Regions from separate parts of the Metabacillus litoralis genome, predicted to be linked through region 4. Evidence: predicted binding sites of a transcription regulator. Region 4 holds the regulator's gene; each other region holds the start of a gene.
What was found. The regulator Rex, encoded in region 4, represses fermentation and respiration genes when NADH is low (regulators of the CRP and FNR family bind a similar motif). The targets are predictions, from matches to a motif close to TTGTGAAATATTTCACAA.
Positions count from the first base shown of each region.

Region 1: a site for Rex is predicted at 2,084-2,101, ahead of D9842_RS18975 (AtpZ/AtpI family protein). Genes of this name have one in related genera too.
Region 2: a site for Rex is predicted at 3,122-3,139, ahead of qoxA (cytochrome aa3 quinol oxidase subunit II). Genes of this name have one in related genera too.
Region 3: a site for Rex is predicted at 2,964-2,981, ahead of D9842_RS15190 (cytochrome c oxidase subunit 2A). Genes of this name have one in related genera too.

Region 1 is NZ_CP033043.1:3,868,972-3,873,805, reverse strand. It holds gene D9842_RS18980 (S8 family serine peptidase) at 1-2,014, shown strand, start outside; gene D9842_RS18975 (AtpZ/AtpI family protein) at 2,231-2,452, shown strand; gene D9842_RS18970 (ATP synthase subunit I) at 2,460-2,828, shown strand; gene atpB (F0F1 ATP synthase subunit A) at 2,850-3,584, shown strand; gene atpE (F0F1 ATP synthase subunit C) at 3,662-3,874, shown strand; gene atpF (F0F1 ATP synthase subunit B) at 4,170-4,691, shown strand; gene D9842_RS18950 (F0F1 ATP synthase subunit delta) at 4,688-4,834, shown strand, end outside.
Region 2 is NZ_CP033043.1:3,995,417-4,000,250, forward strand. It holds gene qoxC (cytochrome aa3 quinol oxidase subunit III) at 1-116, opposite strand, end outside; gene qoxB (cytochrome aa3 quinol oxidase subunit I) at 119-2,062, opposite strand; gene qoxA (cytochrome aa3 quinol oxidase subunit II) at 2,121-3,044, opposite strand; gene D9842_RS19545 (nuclease-related domain-containing protein) at 3,341-4,315, opposite strand; gene D9842_RS19550 (SRPBCC family protein) at 4,647-4,834, opposite strand, start outside.
Region 3 is NZ_CP033043.1:3,042,304-3,047,137, forward strand. It holds gene D9842_RS15170 (50S ribosomal protein L11 methyltransferase) at 1-272, opposite strand, end outside; gene D9842_RS15175 (NAD-dependent epimerase/dehydratase family protein) at 596-1,447, opposite strand; gene D9842_RS15180 (aldo/keto reductase family protein) at 1,461-2,408, opposite strand; gene D9842_RS15185 (winged helix-turn-helix transcriptional regulator) at 2,575-2,892, shown strand; gene D9842_RS15190 (cytochrome c oxidase subunit 2A) at 3,043-3,165, shown strand; gene D9842_RS15195 (cytochrome c oxidase subunit II) at 3,181-3,651, shown strand; gene D9842_RS15200 (b(o/a)3-type cytochrome-c oxidase subunit 1) at 3,651-4,834, shown strand, end outside.
Region 4 is NZ_CP033043.1:4,402,434-4,407,267, forward strand. It holds gene D9842_RS21635 (ABC transporter ATP-binding protein) at 1-1,571, opposite strand, end outside; gene moaC (cyclic pyranopterin monophosphate synthase MoaC) at 1,796-2,287, shown strand; gene D9842_RS21645 (redox-sensing transcriptional repressor Rex) at 2,361-3,005, shown strand; gene D9842_RS21650 (twin-arginine translocase TatA/TatE family subunit) at 3,039-3,233, shown strand; gene tatC (twin-arginine translocase subunit TatC) at 3,250-3,999, shown strand; gene D9842_RS21660 (YdiK family protein) at 4,015-4,218, opposite strand; gene D9842_RS21665 (CPBP family intramembrane glutamic endopeptidase) at 4,215-4,834, opposite strand, start outside.

The DNA.
Region 1 (4,834 bases), 530 kb from region 4:
CTATCAGAATGTTTTTTACGGCTTTTCAATTGAAGGTCGTACCGATAATATCATGACCTTAAAAGAGGATCCGGCCGTTATTCATTCGAGTCCTGTTGTTTCTTATGCATCACAGATTGATGAAAGTGTTCCGTTCATCGGTGGTGAAGATGTAAGAGGCTTATTTGACCGAAGTGATCACCGCTTAACTGGTGAAGGAATAAAGGTTGCTGTGATTGATACGGGTGTTGATTATCATCATCCTGATTTAAGAAGAAGTTATCATGGTGGCTTTGATGTTATAGATGGTGACCAAGATCCGATGGAAACAATGGCTCAGGACGGAAGTGAAACCATTCACGGCACACATGTAGCCGGAATTATTGCCGCTAACGGAAAACTAAAAGGTGTGGCGCCAGAAGCAGAAATTGTTGCTTATCGCGCGCTCGGACCTGGTGGCATGGGAACATCTGATCAAGTGATTGCAGCGATTGATCGAGCGATAAAAGATAAAGTAGATATTATCAACTTATCGCTAGGTAACAATGTGAATGGTCCTGATTGGCCGACAAGTCTGGCGCTTGATCGAGCGGTTGAAGCAGGAATTGTGGCTGTTACCTCTAGCGGAAACTCAGGTCCAGGCCTTTGGACAGTCGGTTCTCCAGGAACATCTTCAAAAGCAATCTCTGTTGGTGCGTCTTCACCTCCACTTCAAATGCCATATTTAAAAGTGGGCGGAATAAAAGAAGGTATCTCTATTCACTCACTGCAAGGAGCCGAGCCATGGCAATTAAAAGGGCTAGAAGAAATTGTTGATGCAGCACTTGGTTATAAAAAGGATATGAAGGATTCAGTGAAAGGAAAAATTGTTTTAGTGGAAAGAGGGAAAATCTCTTTTACCGAAAAGGTGCTAAATGCGAAAGAACGAGGAGCAAAAGCGGTGCTAATTTCTAATAATGTAAAAGGAAACTTTGCAGGGGCTTTGGAAATACCGCTCGATATACCGGTTGCCTCCATATCGAAGGAAGATGGAGTAAAGATTAGAAAGCAGCTGAAGCAGCATCCTAGTATACGAACAGAGTATAAAAAAGAAGAAGACCAGCTTGCTGATTTTAGCTCAAGAGGACCTGTTACAAGTACATGGGCGATAAAGCCAGATATTGTCGCACCGGGTGTAGCGATTGAAAGCACGGTTCCAGATGGATATTTAGCATTACACGGAACGAGCATGGCAGCGCCACATGTGGCCGGAGCATGCGCTCTAATCAAGCAGGCCCACCCAGATTGGAATCCAGAGCAAATTAAAGCGGCCTTAATGAACACGGCAACCAAATTAACAAATGATAATGAAAAAGTGTTAAAGCCAAACGAGCAAGGTGCTGGAAGAATTAATATAAAAGAAGCTGTTGAGGCAGAAGTTCTTGTCTATCCTGGTTCATTAACGTTTGGACAGTATGAAACAAATCATCCACGAACGAAGAAAACAGCAACTATTACAATTGATAATCAATCGAGCGAAGAGGAACATATCTACTTTGATATGCCAAAAAATCAACCTGGAGTTAGGTGGAAGCTGCCGAAAACCACAAGCATCAAACCTGGTGAGAAAAAACAAGTGGAACTAAGTCTAGATCTTACTCCAAGTCAGCTAAAGCCGGGCATCCATCAAGGATGGATAATGATCGAGCAAGATGGAAATGATATTGAGGTTCCTTATACGTATGTCGTAGATGAGCCGAATTATCCGAGAATTATGGGCTTTGAATTTGCCTATAGTGATGAACCTGAGGTTTATAAATACCGGATGTACTTACCGGGTGGAGCGGATGAAGTGGGGATTGCCTTATACGATCCAGATACTCTGGCATTTGTCGGCTATTTAGATTGGTTGCATGATGCTCCCCGTGGATTAGTTGAAAAAGAAGTAAAGCTAGAAGAACTTGATATACCTGAAGGGAATTATAAAGGAGTCATCTTTGCAAGTAAAAGTGGGAAAGAGGACTTGATAGAAACCGATATTTTACTTGGTGAATAATTAAGTGCATTTATTTAGTCAAGGGGTTATTGAGGGTAATTGTGAACGATTTGTGATGATTCGATAAGATTGTGAACATTTTAACTTTAAACACATTGACATCACATATACGCTATTGTATGCTAAACGAGGGTATAATGATAAGGTTTACAATTCTGACAAAAACCCGTAAATAACCCCTTATTCCGTTATAAATCTACAGTGAGGATTTATAAAATGCGACAAAAAAAACGCCATCCGTTACACGCGATGGGCCTCATGTCAGCTATCCTTTCCCAATTAGTTGGCTCCATTTTAATTGGTATTTTTGCTGGGAAGTGGGTAGATGATTATTTTAAAACAGAACCGTTGTTTTTAATCATAGGCCTTCTGCTAGGACTAGCTGCAGGTGTATACGCCATGCTTAAGTTAGTCAACCACTATTTCTCAGGAGAATAAAGATTTCATGTTTGATATGCATCTGATGTTTCGCAGATATCGAAAATACATATTTTATCTACTGGCCATTTACGTTTTAGGTTGGGGGTTCACGGAATATCAGTCTGTTTTCCTAGGATTAATATTGGGAACGTGCATCACACTATACAATCTCTGGATCATGGTGAGAAAGCATAAGCAGTTTGATGACGCATTAACTGAAGGTAGGAAAGCGGGTTCATTAGGGACAACTTCACGAATGGCAGCAGCCGGGGTCGCCGTTTTTTTTGCGATAAAGTTTCCCGAGTATTTTGATTTGATTAGTGTTATTTTTGGATTAATGACGATGTATATCGTTATTATGATAGATTATGTAATTCAACATTCACGCGCTTAGCTGGGAAGAGAGGTGAATCTATTGGGTCACGAAGCTCCTGTGGTAGAGTTTTTAGGTCTAAATTTTAATTTATCCAACGTTTTAATGATTACGATTGCTAGTTTAATCGTTTTTCTCATTGCATTTGCGGCAACACGTAATTTAGCAATGAAACCAACAGGGATGCAAAACTTTGTTGAATGGATTGTCGATTTTGTAAAAAATATTATCGGCAGTACGATGGATTGGCAAACAGGCGGACGTTTCTTAACGTTAGGTATGACATTATTAATGTATGTATTCGTAGCAAATATGCTCGGATTACCTTTCGCAATTGTTGTGGGTCATGATTTATGGTGGAAATCACCAACAGCAGATCCTGCCATTACATTAACTCTTGCAATTCTAGTAGTAGCATTAACACACTACTATGGAATCAAGATGAAAGGTGCATCTGAATATGGTAAGGACTTTTTAAAACCGATGCCATTTATGTTCCCATTAAAGATTATCGAGGAATTTGCCAACACATTAACGCTTGGTCTTCGTCTTTACGGGAATATCTTTGCAGGTGAGATTTTATTAGGCTTGCTTGTTAGTCTAGCAACAAGCGGTTATGCTGAAAGTTTTGGAAGTGGTATTATCGGCTCTCTTGTAGCAGCAATACCAATGCTAGTATGGCAAGGATTTAGTATCTTTGTCGGTGCAATCCAAGCATTTATCTTCACTATGTTAACGATGGTTTATATGGCGCACAAAGTGAGTCATGACCATTAATCAATATATGTTCAATTATTTGAACGAAATATAAAGTACTATTATTTTTTTCATACATTAAAGGAGGAAATTAAACAATGGGTTTATTAGCAGCTGCAATTGCAATTGGTTTAGCGGCACTAGGTGCTGGTATTGGTAACGGTCTTATCGTATCTCGTACAGTAGAGGGGATTGCACGTCAACCTGAAGCTCGTGGAGTTCTTCAAACTACAATGTTCATCGGGGTAGCATTAGTAGAGGCGATTCCAATCATCGCGGTAGTTATCGCATTCATCGTAATGGGTCAATAATTCGATAAGTTAAAAGAATTCATATGGCGAAGATCATTCAAAGCGAACCTTCGCCATTCCTTTATGCACAGATAAGTAAACTGGTTATAGATAAACTTAGTTTACTTTAAAACTATGTAATGAATAAAAGGGTTTCAAGGAACGAGTAGTTCAAGGAAGCGACTGAGGAGGTACCGGAGCGTACGACCGTACGTGAGGATGCCGACGAAGAAGCTGACGCAGAAATACGACGTTCATCGGAAGCCGTGAACTTACTAACCCATCATGGAACTCTTGAAGGGAGTGAAACCGAGCAATGTTAACATTTGATCTTGCTTTAGGTGCGTCTACAGGCGGCCTTAACACAGGTGATATCATATTTCAGCTTTTAATGTTCTTAATCCTTCTTGGATTACTTGGTAAGTATGCATTCGGACCAGTTATGGGCATTATGAAGCAACGTGAAGAGCATATTGCAAATGAAATTAATAGTTCTGAAGATAGAAATAAAGAAGCACAGAAACTAGTTGAAGAGCAACGTGAGTTATTAAAACAAGCACGTCAAGAAGCTCAAACTCTAGTGGAAAATGCGAAAAAGCTTGGTGAGCAACAAAAAGAAGAGATTATCCAAGCAGCTCGTTCTGAAGCAGGACGTCTGAAAGACTCTGCACTAAAAGAAATCGAGCAAGAAAAAGACAATGCTGTTGCTGCGTTACGCGAACAGGTTGCATCATTATCAGTACTTATTGCTTCTAAAGTAATCGAAAAAGAGTTGAACGAACAAGAACAAGAAAAATTGATTAACGACTACATCAATGAGGTAGGCGAAGGTCGATGAGTAATGGAATCGTTGCAAAACGTTATGCGGTAGCTCTTTTTCAACTTGCGAAAGAACAAAATGTTATTGATCAAATCGAAAACGAATTGCTCGTTGTAAAAGAAGTCTTTACAACGAATCAAGAACTTATAGATGTACTAAAC
Region 2 (4,834 bases), 410 kb from region 4:
GCGAAAAGTGTTGCGAAAAGCATGATTTCCGCACCTAGGAAAATCCAAAATCCAAAGATCTTTAAACGATTTTCTTCTGTAGCATATTCAAGTGGTAGCGAGTTATCAATTTTCATCATTAAGCACCTCGCAATTCTGATTCAGTTTCTTCAATTTCTTTAACAGGAATATAACGACCATGATCTTCTTCGAAAGAACGTAGTGTCATAAAGATAAAGATTCCGATTGTAGTGATAATTGCTGGAATCCATAGGCTAAAGATTAGTGAGAAGCCCCATACAAAGAACACACAGCTCATTAGGAATGGCATTCCACTGTTATTAGGCATATGAATTTTTTCAATTTCACCTTTAAATAGCTTGTGATCATGTTTTTTCGCATCCCAGAATGGTTCGCTAGATTTAACTTCTGGAACAATTGCGAAGTTGTATTCTGGAACTGGAGTGTGTGTAGCCCACTCTAGTGTACGTGCATCCCATGGATCGGCACTAATATCTCTTGATGCATAACGAATGCTGTAGTAAATGTTATAAACGATTAACACAAATCCAATTGCCATAATCCCAGCACCAACAAATGAAACCATGTTAAGTGGTCCAAATCCAGTAGATTCTGAATACGTGAAGCTACGACGTACTTGGCCATCTAAACCTGTAATATACATTGGGATAAATGCTAGAACAAATCCGATTGAAAGCAACCAAGCTGTCCATTTCCCAAGTCTTTCGTTCAACATAAAACCAAACATTTTTGGCCAATAGTAAGTTAATCCAGCAAGCATAGCAAAAACTACACCTGGAATAATAACATTGTGGAAGTGAGCAACCAAGAACATTGTATTATGATACTGATAGTCAGCTGCAGACATCGCAAGCATAACCCCAGTTACTCCACCTAATGTGAATAGTGGAATGAAAAGCATTGAATAAAGCATTGGCGTTGTCATACGAATTTTACCTTTTCTAAGCGTAAGCAACCAGTTAAAGATTTTAACACCAGTTGGCACAGCAATGATCATCGTTGTAATAGAGAAAATGCTGTTTGTAAAGGCACCTTGACCCATTGTGAAGAAGTGATGCGCCCATACTAAGAAAGATAAAAGTGAAATTAATACCATAGACCAAACCATTGATTTATAGCCATATAGGTTACGTCCTGAGAATGTAGAGATAATCTCACTGTAAAGTCCGAATGCCGGTAAAATCAAGATATAAACTTCAGGATGTCCCCAAACCCAGAACAGGTTGGCCCAAAGCATATCCATACCACCGTTATCAAGAGTAAAGAAATGTGTTCCAAATAGACGATCCATTGTTCCCATTGCAAGTGCTACAGTTAACACAGGGAATGCGAAAACAATGATTAAGTTCGCAATAAGAGCTGACCATGTGAACATTGGCATTTTCATTAATGTCATACCAGGTGCTCTCATTTTCATAATCGTCGTGATAAAGTTAATACCCGTCATCAGGGTTCCTATCCCGGCAATCTGTATCGCGATCATATAATAGTTCGTACCTACAGATTTACTAAACTCTTCACTTGCTAGAGGGAAATATGAAGTCCACCCTGCGTCAGGTGATCCACCAACAACGAATGAAATATTAAATAACATAGCTCCCATAAAGAATAACCAGAAGCTTAAAGCATTAAGACGTGGGAACGCAACATCACGTGCTCCAATTTGCAGTGGAACAACCAAGTTCATGAAGAACATGATAAATGGCATCGCCATGAATAGAATCATAACAACCCCGTGTGTTGTAAAAATCTCATTATAATGCTGTGAATCGAGTAACGTATTATCAGGAACCGCTAGCTGTGCACGAAGCATAATTCCGTCGACACCACCACGGAATAACATAACTAACGCGGAAATTAAATACATAATACCGATACGTTTATGGTCAACTGTTGTTATCCATTCACGCCATAAATAACCCCATTTTTTAAAGTACGTTAATCCAGCAATGATAGCGATCGTGGTTAAACCAATGGCTACCATCGAAGCATAGATTGCAAAGCTTGGATGAGGTACGGCAAAACGATCAAAGAAATCCATACGTTTGTGACTCCTTTCGGAAGTAAATTTATTTTAAAGATCCGATATCTTTTAAAAGTTAATGATTACTGTGTTCTGAATGGTCTTCGTGTGAGTCAGTTTCAGTTGTTTCTGCTTCATGTCCTTCATGTTCAGACTCTGAACCTTCTTCACTGTGATGACCGTGATTTGGTGGAGCAAACTCTAAATGAGTACCCGTATAAGTTAATTGACCAAGATGACCCGGCTCTAATAACTCTTCAAATTCTGTTTCAGTAAGTGGTTCAGCCGTTTCTTTTACTTCATCTACCCACTCATCAAATTCAGTTTGAGACATAGCTGTTACGTTAAACGTATTATCAGCAAATCCTTCACCACTAAAGTTTGAGTTTCTTCCTAAAAATTCACCAGCGTGATCTGCTGCAAGATGAAGTGTTGTAATGTGATCATTCATCGCATACTTTTGTCCACCAAGCTGTGGAATCCAGAAACTTGTAATTGGTCCATGTGAATAAAGCTTAAACTCAAGTGGACGATCTGTTGGTACATATAAATAGTTCACCGTTTCAATATTTTCTTCTGGATAACTAAAATGCCATTTCCAGTTAGAAGATGACGCATAAACAACTAAAGGCTCTTTATCTTCATATCCTTCAGGCTGTGCTTCAACAATATAGTTACTTTGCACTGACACAAAAGAAAGGTAAGCAACAATAATAATTGGTACACCTACACAAATCGTTTCAACCCATACATTTCCATGAATGTGTGGTGGCTCATAATCATCAGGCATGTTAGAAGCACGATATTTCACTAACATATAAGCTAATAGTCCAAGAACAACAAGAACGATAAATAACATAATTCCCATAGATAATAAGATGTCACTTGCTAGTCTTTCTGCCTGTGGTCCTTTAGGATCCAAAACCAGTAACGGCTCACATCCTGATAACAATGCGGCAATGGAAACCATAACTGTGAACAACGTCCATTTTAATTTCATATAAGTACTCCTTTCTTTCCTTCACATAAGCTTCATTCTATACCTACATCATCAGAGTTAGATACCCCGACAACACTTTGTGAAAACATGCACAAGATCAGTGTGAAAGATCACACAAGATCGTTAATCACATCATATCAGACGTTCGCAAATAAGTTTATTGGTAAAATCATGTGTCATATATCGTTCAACTATTAGTCACTTTTTCGTAATATATTGATCATAAATTGTTCACTTTTATGGAAAAAATTCCACTTACATGGGAGGGTGTGCTTGTAGTGGTGGAGGATGGGAATTTATTTGTTTTTAATATCCAGGTTATAGATTCTGTCTCTGGTTGATCCAGTAGATGACACATCAAGGGACTTTAGTAACCTTGTGGCTAAAGCACTGGAATTAATGCATAGAAAGTCTCTCATATGTTGATTGGTTATTTCTGAACCATATAAAAGTTTATAATCCTTAATGGCTTTAAGGTGTGCATTCTTATCTTTATTTTGGCATGTTGGACACAACCAAGTTCCATATAATCTCTCCATTGACAGGAATGAGCAAGATGGACAAATTACACCGTTAAGAATATCACCTTTTCTTATATTAAATTTCTTGAGTATAGGCTGATTGAGTTCTTGATGACCTTTTTTCAACTGTCTTATTATCTTTTTTATTTCTTTTTCACTTATTATTTCTTTTTTATATTTATTATGGATTTGCTGCAGTTTTGTTGGGAGATAATTGGCGTTTACGACCATGTTGCTCAACATTTTGTTATCGTGTGGAGAAGTACGAATGAGGGTGTTAGAGTTACTAATTACCACTAGGGAGTGAATTGGAATATTTGAAAACATATTTTTCTTCAACCACCTCTTCAATTGCTTCTCATGTTGAAGGGATTGAACAATAGGGTCTTGAAATGCCGTTTCCTTTCCGCCCAACTCCCTTATTAGCTGATGAAAGTTAGAATCAAAATAAATTGTGCCTGCGATATTTTTAATTTCTAATTTAATCAAGTAGTATCTGTTCAATAATAATGAATCCATTTGGAAATAGCGGCCTGACTCTTTTAAACGAATATCATTTAAAATGTAAAAGTTATCTTCAGGCAGAAATGATAATTGATAATCTACTGCTTTTTCACCTTTGTATCCAGCTAGTCTCTTGGAAAGATCATTCTTTATTTCAGGGACTTTGATATGGCCTGGTCTTATTCTTTCTAATAATGCCTGTAATTTAAGAATAATAAGAGGTATTTCTCTCTTTTTTACTATCATAGCTCCAACTCCTTATAAAAATATGCTTATACCTTCGCTACATAGTGAAATAATCCTCTAATTTACTATTATTTTTATTTAAAATTGTGAAATCTATCATCCTGCATACCTAATTTTTCAACTTCGAGTAAAAATCTATCAACTTTATAGGATAATCTATCAACTTTGGCAAAAAATCTATCATTCGACATAAGTCAGCAATTTCCGCCCCCCAACAGGACTCTTCCTAAATAGAAAAAGGCCGCATACAGCGGCCCATCTACCTGGTATTTCTATTACAAATTCCGACAAACTTCGGGGAGTGACAGGCACCCAGCACCAGGCACCACCACTACCCCACTCTCTCTTCAGCAACTTTTTTTATATACCGATTCCTAGTAATCAAGAACTCCCTCATATACTGCTCCAAAAACAGTCGGTCCGCGATTTTTCCTATGAATCCAAATGGAGAGGTGTAGTCGAATGTGTCGAGCATGAGTGTGCCGTTTGGTTTTTCGATGAATTCATGGACGTGGTAGA
Region 3 (4,834 bases), 1.4 Mb from region 4:
GTTTTATAATGGATGGCTTCTCTTGAAATAGAAAGCGTTGATTCAATTAGTGGATAATAAGATTCTGGTAGGCTTTCTACCTCCAGATCACTTGCATAGATTTTTAAGTCTATATACTGATCTTCTTTTTCCTCATATCCATATCCGTTTTGAACCTTAATGATTTCAATTGGTGATTCATAATATAAATTGTAGATGCCTGCTGCATTAAGCAAGTCCGTAACTTCCTCAACATTTTTATAAGGTATATTTATTGAAAATTCGTGTAACATGATTGATTCCTCTCTTTATATGTAATACGCTCAAAACGTCCATTCACAGTTTAATATAGATCGTATTAAGATAGCAAATTGTTTGAACAAAAGCGCAAGCGCCTCGTTCAGCCCCGACAAGCATAAGGCGCAAATGAATAAAAGACGTTCTTTGTCTTTAATTTATTTGTGGCTTATGACCTCGAGGGGCTAGGCATCTGACTTTTTTAGCAAAAAGTCAGACTGTTGGAGCTGGATGTCGAAGCATTATCCATAATTAATGAAATTATCATTTCTTGAACACCCAAAAAAAGAACCTAGCATTGTACTAGGTCCTACATTAACTATTCTTCACTCTTCACATAGTCACGCCATTTATGCTGTGGCTGCCAATTTAATAGCTTCTTAGCTTTTTCATTAGAAAATAATGTTTCATAGCCTTCTAATGATTTACGAATTTCAACACCCGGATAAATGGTATCCATAAGCTTTTGACTTTCAATGTTCATGCTTGTTTCATCCGCAGCGATATTTAACGCAACTGAGCCTAAGCCATCTGCTTCTACAGCCAAGCGATAGGCAACTGCTGCATCTCTTGCATCAATATAGCTCCACATAATCACTTTTCTTTGTTCTGGATCATTGATAAAACTAGGGAAGTTCTCGTACATATGTGGAGCAATGATGTTCCCTAATCTCATTGATACAACCTGTATACCAGTCCGCCTGTGAATCATATCGGCTGTTTGTTCATTCACAATTTTTGATAACCCATAACTATCTTCAGGTAATTGTGGATGATTTTCATCAAGTGGCGCATATTGCGGTAGCAGCTCTTTTAATGGGAAAACTAATCCATATGATGATTCACTAGATGAAATCACTGCTTTTTTAATTCCTAGAGTTCCAGCAGCTTCTAATATATTATAGGTCGACATCACATTGTTTTGGAATGTCACTTCATTTGGATGAGAATAGGCAACTGGAATTGCTGCTAAATGAACAACAGCATCCGCACCGGCCAATACTCCATAAACTTCACCTAAGTTTTGCAAATCTGTTATCACTGTTTTACAAATTGGATTCTCGGGGTGTTTAATATCTGCATTTACAACTTCATATCCATGATCAAGAAATTCTTTTATAACAGAATATCCAAGAAGGCCGCTCCCTCCTGTTACAACAACTTTCTTCATAAAGTCACACACCTTATTTTAAAATGTCTTCAATTTTCGCAATCACATCAGCTGTTAATGTAACATCAGATCCTTTTGCATTTTCAATAATTTGCTCTGGCTTAGTTGCACCAACTAGTGTACTCGCAATATTAGGTAAACGTAAAATCCATGCAATCGCTAATTGAGATAAACTAATATCTAGCTCTTTAGCTATATTTCCTAGTTGTTCAACCTTAGTAAGAGTTTCATCATTTAAAAATTGATCCATAAACATGTTCGAATTAGGATCTGTTGCACGACTTCCTTTTGGAGCTCGATTATTTAAACTATATTTACCAGTTAAAACACCTTGTGCTAATGGCGAAAATACGATTTGACCAATTCCATGCTGTTCACTAACCGGGATCACTTCTTTTTCTATGTAACGGTGAAACATGTTATAGTTCGGTTGATTTACCACAATGCGATCTAATAAATATTTTTCGGCTGTCCCTACCGCTTCTTGAATTTGTTGAGCTGTCCATTCGCTTACACCTGCATATAAAATTTTTCCTTGGCGAACTAAATCATCAATGGTTCTTAATGTTTCATCAACAGGTGTTTCTGGATCATAACGGTGACAATAATAAATATCCACATAATCAGTATTTAATCGTTTCAAGCTAGCATGAAGCTGTTCAAATACATGCTTTCTAGAAAGTCCACGGTCATTAGGTCCTTCCCCCATTGGCCAAAACACTTTGGTTGCTAGCACATATGAATCACGACTGTACCCACCAAGTGCTTCTCCGACAACTTTTTCAGATTCCCCTGTTGCATATACATTTGCTGTATCGAATGAATTAATCCCTAGATCGTATGCTGTTTCAATGGTTTTAACAGCTTTATCTTTTTCAGTTGAAGCACCATATGTAAGCCAGCTTCCTAAGCTTACTTCACTCACCTTTAATCCTGATCTGCCTAAGCGTCTATATTTCATTTCAACATCTCCTTTAACAAAATGAATGAACATGTTATTTGTGGTATCGTTTACATTTGTAAATTATATATAGTTGCAAAATGGTATACAAGTACTGAAATATTCTTGATATAATTAAAAACAAGTTATCTACTATACTTTTTATAGTAGCTATAAGGGGGATACTATGGAGAAAGTAAACGAGTTACATATTGAATGTTCCATTGAAAAAGCACTAAATATTATAGGTGGAAAATGGTCATTTCTTGTTATTAAACAACTCTTTGATGGAACAAGAAGATTCGGTGAACTACAGCGCGCAATCCCGAATATAAGTCCAAAAGCACTAACAGATACACTACGTCATTTAGAAACCCATGAAGTACTAACTCGTGAAACCTTTGCAACTGTACCTGTGACAGTTCAATATACTTTAACAGAAAAAGGTCATGCTCTAAATAGTATGTTAAAAGAAATGAAAAAATGGGGAGCACAGTGGGGATAACTGAGCTTTCATAACAATAAGGATTATTAAGCAAAGTGAACTTCAATTTGAGTTCACTTTTTTCTTTTTTTAAGTGAGATTTATCACATCAATTATATTTGGAATCCCTTAACCTTACCTTAAGAAGAGCAAAACGTAAGGGGGATTATGATGAGCAAAAAAATAAAGCACGAAGATCATGAACTTAAAGGTACTTTAATTAGTGTTTTTGCCATTGGTATTTTCATTATAGTCATGTGGTTTGGTGTTTATTTCTTTTATTTATCACGATAGTTAGGGGGGTTTTCAATGCATTTTCATAAATTTGAAAAAATCTGGTTAGGATTCGGTATTATTTCTTTAGTTGTATTTCTAAGTATTATTGGTGTAACAGCGTTTGCTTTCAATCATCATCCTTCAGGGGGCATGGATACAATTGATCCTGATAAAGTAGAGCAAACAGCTCCTTTTGACAACCCTGGTGTTCATCAAATTGATGACAACACATATGAAGTTATTATTGTTGCCAAAGCATTTGGGTACGATCCAGCGGAAATAAAAGTACCAGTTGGAAAAAAAGTAGTTTTTAAGGTAGCTAGTACTGATGTTACTCATAGCTTCTCGATTGCAAAAACAAATGTAAACATGATGGTTGTGCCTGGTCAAATTAATACAAAGGAATATACGTTTGATAAGGCTGGACAGTATTTAGTGATTTGTAACGAGTACTGTGGCACAGGACATCATTTTATGAAAACAACAATTGAGGTGGTTGAGTAATGAAACAGATCAGTTTAGGCGATAGAAAGCTCGCTATTACAAATATTGTTGTCGCTTATATTGCTTTTTTAATAGGAACATTTTGTGGTTTAATGCAGGTGTTTATTAGAAATGATGCACTTACACTTCCACCATGGCTTGACTATTATCAAATATTAACAGCACATGGCGTTTTATTAGCACTTATTTTTACAACCTATTTTATCTTTGCTTTTCTTATTTCTGGAATGAGCTATTCCCTTGGTGCTTTTGGACCAAAAGTCCGTTCATTTTCATGGCTTGGTTTTATTGTAACAACAGCAGGAACCATTCTTGCGACAGTGGAGATCATTGCTGGCAGAGCTTCTGTTCTTTACACATTTTACGCACCACTTCAAGCAAGTGGATGGTATTATGTAGGTTTGGCCCTATTCGTAGTAGGAACCTGGATATACAGCTTTGCCCTTATTGGTCATTATGTAAAATGGAAAAAAGAACATAAAAAGAAACTAAGCCCTTTGTTTGCCTATATGACGATATCTACTCTTATTCTTTGGATCATTGCTTGCCTAGGTGTAGTAGCAACTGTATTATTTCAATTTATTCCTTGGGCGTTCGGTTGGGTTGATACTATTAATGTTGAATTAAGCCGATCACTTTTCTGGTATTTCGGGCACCCGCTCGTATACTTCTGGTTGTTACCTGCTTATATGGCATGGTATGTAGTTGTTCCAAAAATTATTGGCGGAAAGGTTTTTAGTGATTCACTTGCTCGTTTGTCATTCGTGTTATTTATTTTATTTTCTATACCTGTTGGCTTTCACCATCAGCTTACAGAACCAGGTATCTCAAGCTTTTGGAAGTTTTTACAGACAGTTTTAACATTTATGGTCATTATCCCTTCATTAATGACCGCCTTCTCTATGTTTGGAACATTCGAAAGAACAGGAAGATTAAAAGGAGCTTCAGGATTATTTGGTTGGTTATTTAAACTTCCTTGGAAAGATATTCGATTTACATCTTTATTCATTGCTATGTTCTTCTTTATCCCGGGTGGTGCTGGTGGAATAATCAATGCAAGTTTCCAGCTGAACGAGGTTGTTCATAATACACTATGGGTTGTCGGACATTTTCACATTACCGTTGGAACACCTGTTGCTATGACATTTATGGGGCTAACTTTTTGGTTAATACCTTACTTAAC
Region 4 (4,834 bases):
GTAAGATGAGTGCTAGAAAGCTCATAAACTTTTGTGGCAATTCTATTAATAAAGTATCTGTCATGAGAAACAAAAAGGATTGTACCAGGAAAATCGATTAAAGCATTTTCTAAGATTTGCTTACTATCTAAATCAAGATGGTTGGTTGGCTCATCAAGAATTAGGAAGTTGGCTTTTTGTAGCATCAGCTTAGAGAGTGCGACTCTTGCTTTCTCTCCTCCGCTTAGTGCAGATACAGGCTTTAATACATCGTCACCAGAGAATAAAAAGTTTCCAAGAATTGTTCGAATTTCCTTTTCGGTCATTTGTGGATATTCATCCCACAGCTCGTCTAAAACTCGTTTATTTGATGTAAGATCGGCTTGTTGCTGATCATAGTAACCAATTTGTACATGTGAGCCAAGAGAAAAGGTACCAGTCAACGAATCTAATTTTTGAATAATTGATTTTAGTAAAGTTGATTTCCCAATTCCATTTGGTCCGACTAAGGCAATGCTATCACCGCGGGATATAGAAAAGGAGATGTTAGAGATAACAGGATGAACATTGTCATAGGAAACAGAAATATGATCAGCTTTTAACACATCGTTACCGCTTTGTCGGTCAATATCAAACTGAAAGCTTGCTGATTTTTCATCACCTAGAGGCTTGTTCATTAACTCCATCTTCTCTAGCTTTTTCCTTCTGCTTTGGGCCAGCTTTGTAGTTGAAGCACGAGCTAAGTTGCGTTGAATAAAGTCTTTTAGTTTTGCTACCTCTTCCTGTTGCTTTTCAAAGCTTTTTAGCTCCTTTTCATATGAGTCAGCTTTTTGCTTTAGATATTGGCTGTAGTTTCCAATAAATCTTGTGCTTGTATGGCGGCTGATTTCATATACTTGTGTAACAATCTTATCTAGGAAATATCGGTCATGGGAAACAATTAGTATTGCTCCAGGGTAGTTTTGTAAATATTGTTCTAACCAGGTTAATGTTTCAATATCAAGATGGTTCGTTGGCTCGTCCAATATTAAGAGATCAGGCTTAGTAAGTAATAGCTTACCTAAAGCAAGTCTTGTTTTTTGGCCACCACTTAAAGAAGCAATTTTTGTTGTCGGATCAAAATGATGAAATCCAAGGCCATGTAGAACAGAACGTATATCAGCTTCATATTGATATCCGCCTTCTTCCTTAAATCTAACTTGAAGGGTATCATATTCTTTTAAAAGCTGTTCAAACTTTTGTGATTCAGTGGCCGGATCAACTGTTGCCATTTTCTGTTCAAGATTTCGCATTTCTTGTTCCATTGATTTGAGACCTTTAAACACTAAATTCATTTCTTCCCAAATCGATAATTGAGATTCAAGCCCGGTGTCTTGAGCTAAATATCCAACCGAAACATCTTTAGGCTTAATAATTTCACCAGAATCATGGGACATGGCTCCGGAAATAATTTTTAAAAGTGTTGATTTCCCTGCTCCATTACGACCAACAATCGCAACTTTATCTCTCGTTTGTACTTCCAACTTAATATTCGATAAAATAGGGTCAGCACCAAAGTATTTACTAAGTTGATTTATTTGTAACAATATCATTGTTTTCACCTCTACTAATGCTTTAAGTTTAGCTTAGTTTTGGGGTGCCTGTCACCACCCGAATTTTGTCGACGGAAAAGAAAAGTGCTCTCGATTCAAGTGTGTCATATACTCTTAGATGTTAAACGGGTGATTCTTGCTTTTTGTATCCATATAATTGTCACAATAACAAAACAGACAGAAGCTAAAAAATAGTGTATAGTCTAATATAAGGAGATTTGTATATGTCAGATTTTACTCATTTTAATGAACAAGGCCGAGCAAAGATGGTTGATATTTCGGCTAAAGAAGAGACTGTTAGAACAGCTCAAGCTAAGACAAGTATTCAAGTAACAAAAGAGGTTTATGAAAAAATGATCAACCATGAAATAGGAAAAGGTGATGTATTATCGGTTGCACAAGTAGCTGGAGTTATGGCAGCTAAGCAAACATCACAGGTTATTCCTATGTGTCATCCAATTTCAATAAAAGGTGTAAACATTGAGTTTGAATGGGATGCTCGTGATACGAATCATTATACTCTATTGATCTCAGTTACTGTGAAAACAAAGGGAAGTACAGGTGTTGAAATGGAAGCGTTAACCTCTGCTAGCATAACAGCACTAACTGTTTATGATATGTGCAAAGCAGTGGATAAAGGAATGATTATAGGCCCAACCTATTTAGTAGAGAAAACAGGTGGTAAAAGCGGCGATTTCCTAAGAAACGAAATATGACATGGATTTTACTAGTATCTCCAAAATCCTATAAGCATTGTCATATGTGTTTGTGTGAATGTGAGGGATAAGATTGAATATAGACCAAACGAAAATACCGCAGGCAACTGCTAAGAGATTGCCTTTATATTATCGGTTTTTAAAAAATTTACACTCGTCAGGAAAGCAACGAGTCTCATCCGCCGAGTTAAGTGATGCAGTAAAGGTAGATTCAGCTACAATCCGAAGGGATTTTTCATATTTTGGAGCTCTTGGAAAAAAAGGATATGGATATAATGTAAATTATTTGTTATCCTTTTTTAGAAAAACATTAGATCAAGATGAGATAACGAAAGTATGTTTAATTGGAGTAGGGAATTTAGGAACGGCATTTTTACATTATAATTTCACTAAAAATAACAATACAGTTATTTCTCTAGCTTTTGATGTAGACGAAGATAAGGTAGGTACAGAAATTGGTGGGGTACCGGTTTTCCATTTAGATGAGATGGAGCATCATCTTCCTGATGATGTTACAGTTGCGATTTTAACTGTACCAGCACCAGTAGCACAATCTATCACAGACCGTCTCATTACAAAGGGTATTAAAGGAATATTAAACTTTACACCAGCACGGTTAAACGTGCCGGATGAAATAAGAATTCACCACATAGATTTAGCAGTGGAGCTACAGTCACTAGTTTATTTCTTAAAACATTATCCTCATGAGGAGAAATAACTAATAACCATTATAGAAAAGGAGGTGGATTCGATGCCAACAGTAGGAATCGGAAGCCTTTTACTTATCGTATTCGTAGCATTACTTATTTTTGGACCAAAAAAGCTACCTGAACTTGGAAAAGCAGCAGGTAATACACTTCGTGAATTTAAAAATGCAACAAAGGGCTTAGCAGACGATGATGATGAGCAAGACAGCAAAAAAGAGAAAAAGGAAGAAGTCAAGTAAGATAGGATGAACCGATATGAAACATGATGAAATGTCGGTCATGGAACATATAACCGAACTAAGAAAACGACTCGTTATTGTTGTCGTTTTCTTTTTCGTAGCGGTTATTGCCGGATTTCTCCTCTCCAGACCGATCATTATTTATTTGCAGCAAACTGATGAAGCAAAATCACTAACATTAAATGCTTTTAATTTAACAGATCCATTAATGGTTTATATGAAGTTCGCTTTCATAATAGCATTTGTTATTACTTCACCGATTATTTTGTATCAGCTCTGGTCGTTTGTTAGTCCAGGATTATATGAAAAAGAAAGAAAAGTGACATTAAGCTATATTCCTATTTCACTTTTGTTATTCTTTCTCGGGATTTCCTTTTCTTACTTTATCCTATTTCCGTTTGTGATCGACTTCATGGAAAGAATATCAACTGACTTAGATATTAATCAAGTCATCGGAGTGAATGAGTATTTCTCGTTCTTATTACAGCTTACGGTGCCATTTGGTATCCTGTTTCAATTACCGGTTGTGATTATGTTTCTAACTAGATTAGGCATTGTCACTCCTATGTTTTTATCAAAGGTTAGAAAATACGCATACTTTGTGTTGTTAGTTATTGCAGCTTTAATCACACCACCTGAACTAGCGTCACATTTGATGGTTTCCATACCGCTGTTTATTTTATATGAAATTAGCATCTGGATTTCGCGTATTTCCTATCGAAAAGCACAGAAGATGCGTTTTGAAGAAGAGAACATAAAAAAATGAGACTCGTGAAAAGTCTCATTTTTTTATGTTCATTTTTTTAATTTTTCTTGATAAAGTAAACATCCGAATCGCAACACCAATATCGAAGGTTGCGATTAGCATTAATAAAATAGTTGGAAAGGTAAATATTCCGTCCTGGGCACTGTTTATTGCTAGATAAGTAAATAGCAACCCCATAATCAAATAAAAAATGGCCATGGAAATAGGGTTTGTTCTCATGATAAAAAGCCTCCAATAATTACTTGCATTTGTTCCATTTGCTTCATCATTCTTTCTATATCTTCCTGGAATACAGTCTGGATAATAACGACCATTGTATTCATAGCGACATGAGCAAAGATTGGGACGAGTATTCGTTTTGTTTTAACATAAAGAAACGCGAACGTGAATCCCATTGAACCGTACAATAGAACATGCTGTGGTTCACCATGTAATAGTGAAAAAATAAGTGAACTAATAACAGCAGCAATAAAGAAGTTTGTCTTAGTATAAAGTACCCCAAAAAGAATTTTTCGAAAAATAATTTCTTCTAGTATAGGACCTAAAATTGAGGTCACAATGATAACCAGAGGTGAAACCTTAATAACATTAACAATCATTTGAGTGTTCTCTGACCCAGCTTCGACCCCAAATACATTTACTTCTATGTTTGCTGCAACACTTTGTACAAATAAAGCTAAAAAGAAACCTGCAACAGCCCACCCAATTGAAGCCCCAACAGAAGATGGTTCCCCTCGGAAGCGGCTTTCTGCATGACGGTCGTGTCTTAAAAGAAAGAGAATAATGAAGAAAGCCAATGAAAAGCTGAGGATTGTCCAATATGCAAACCTCTCAA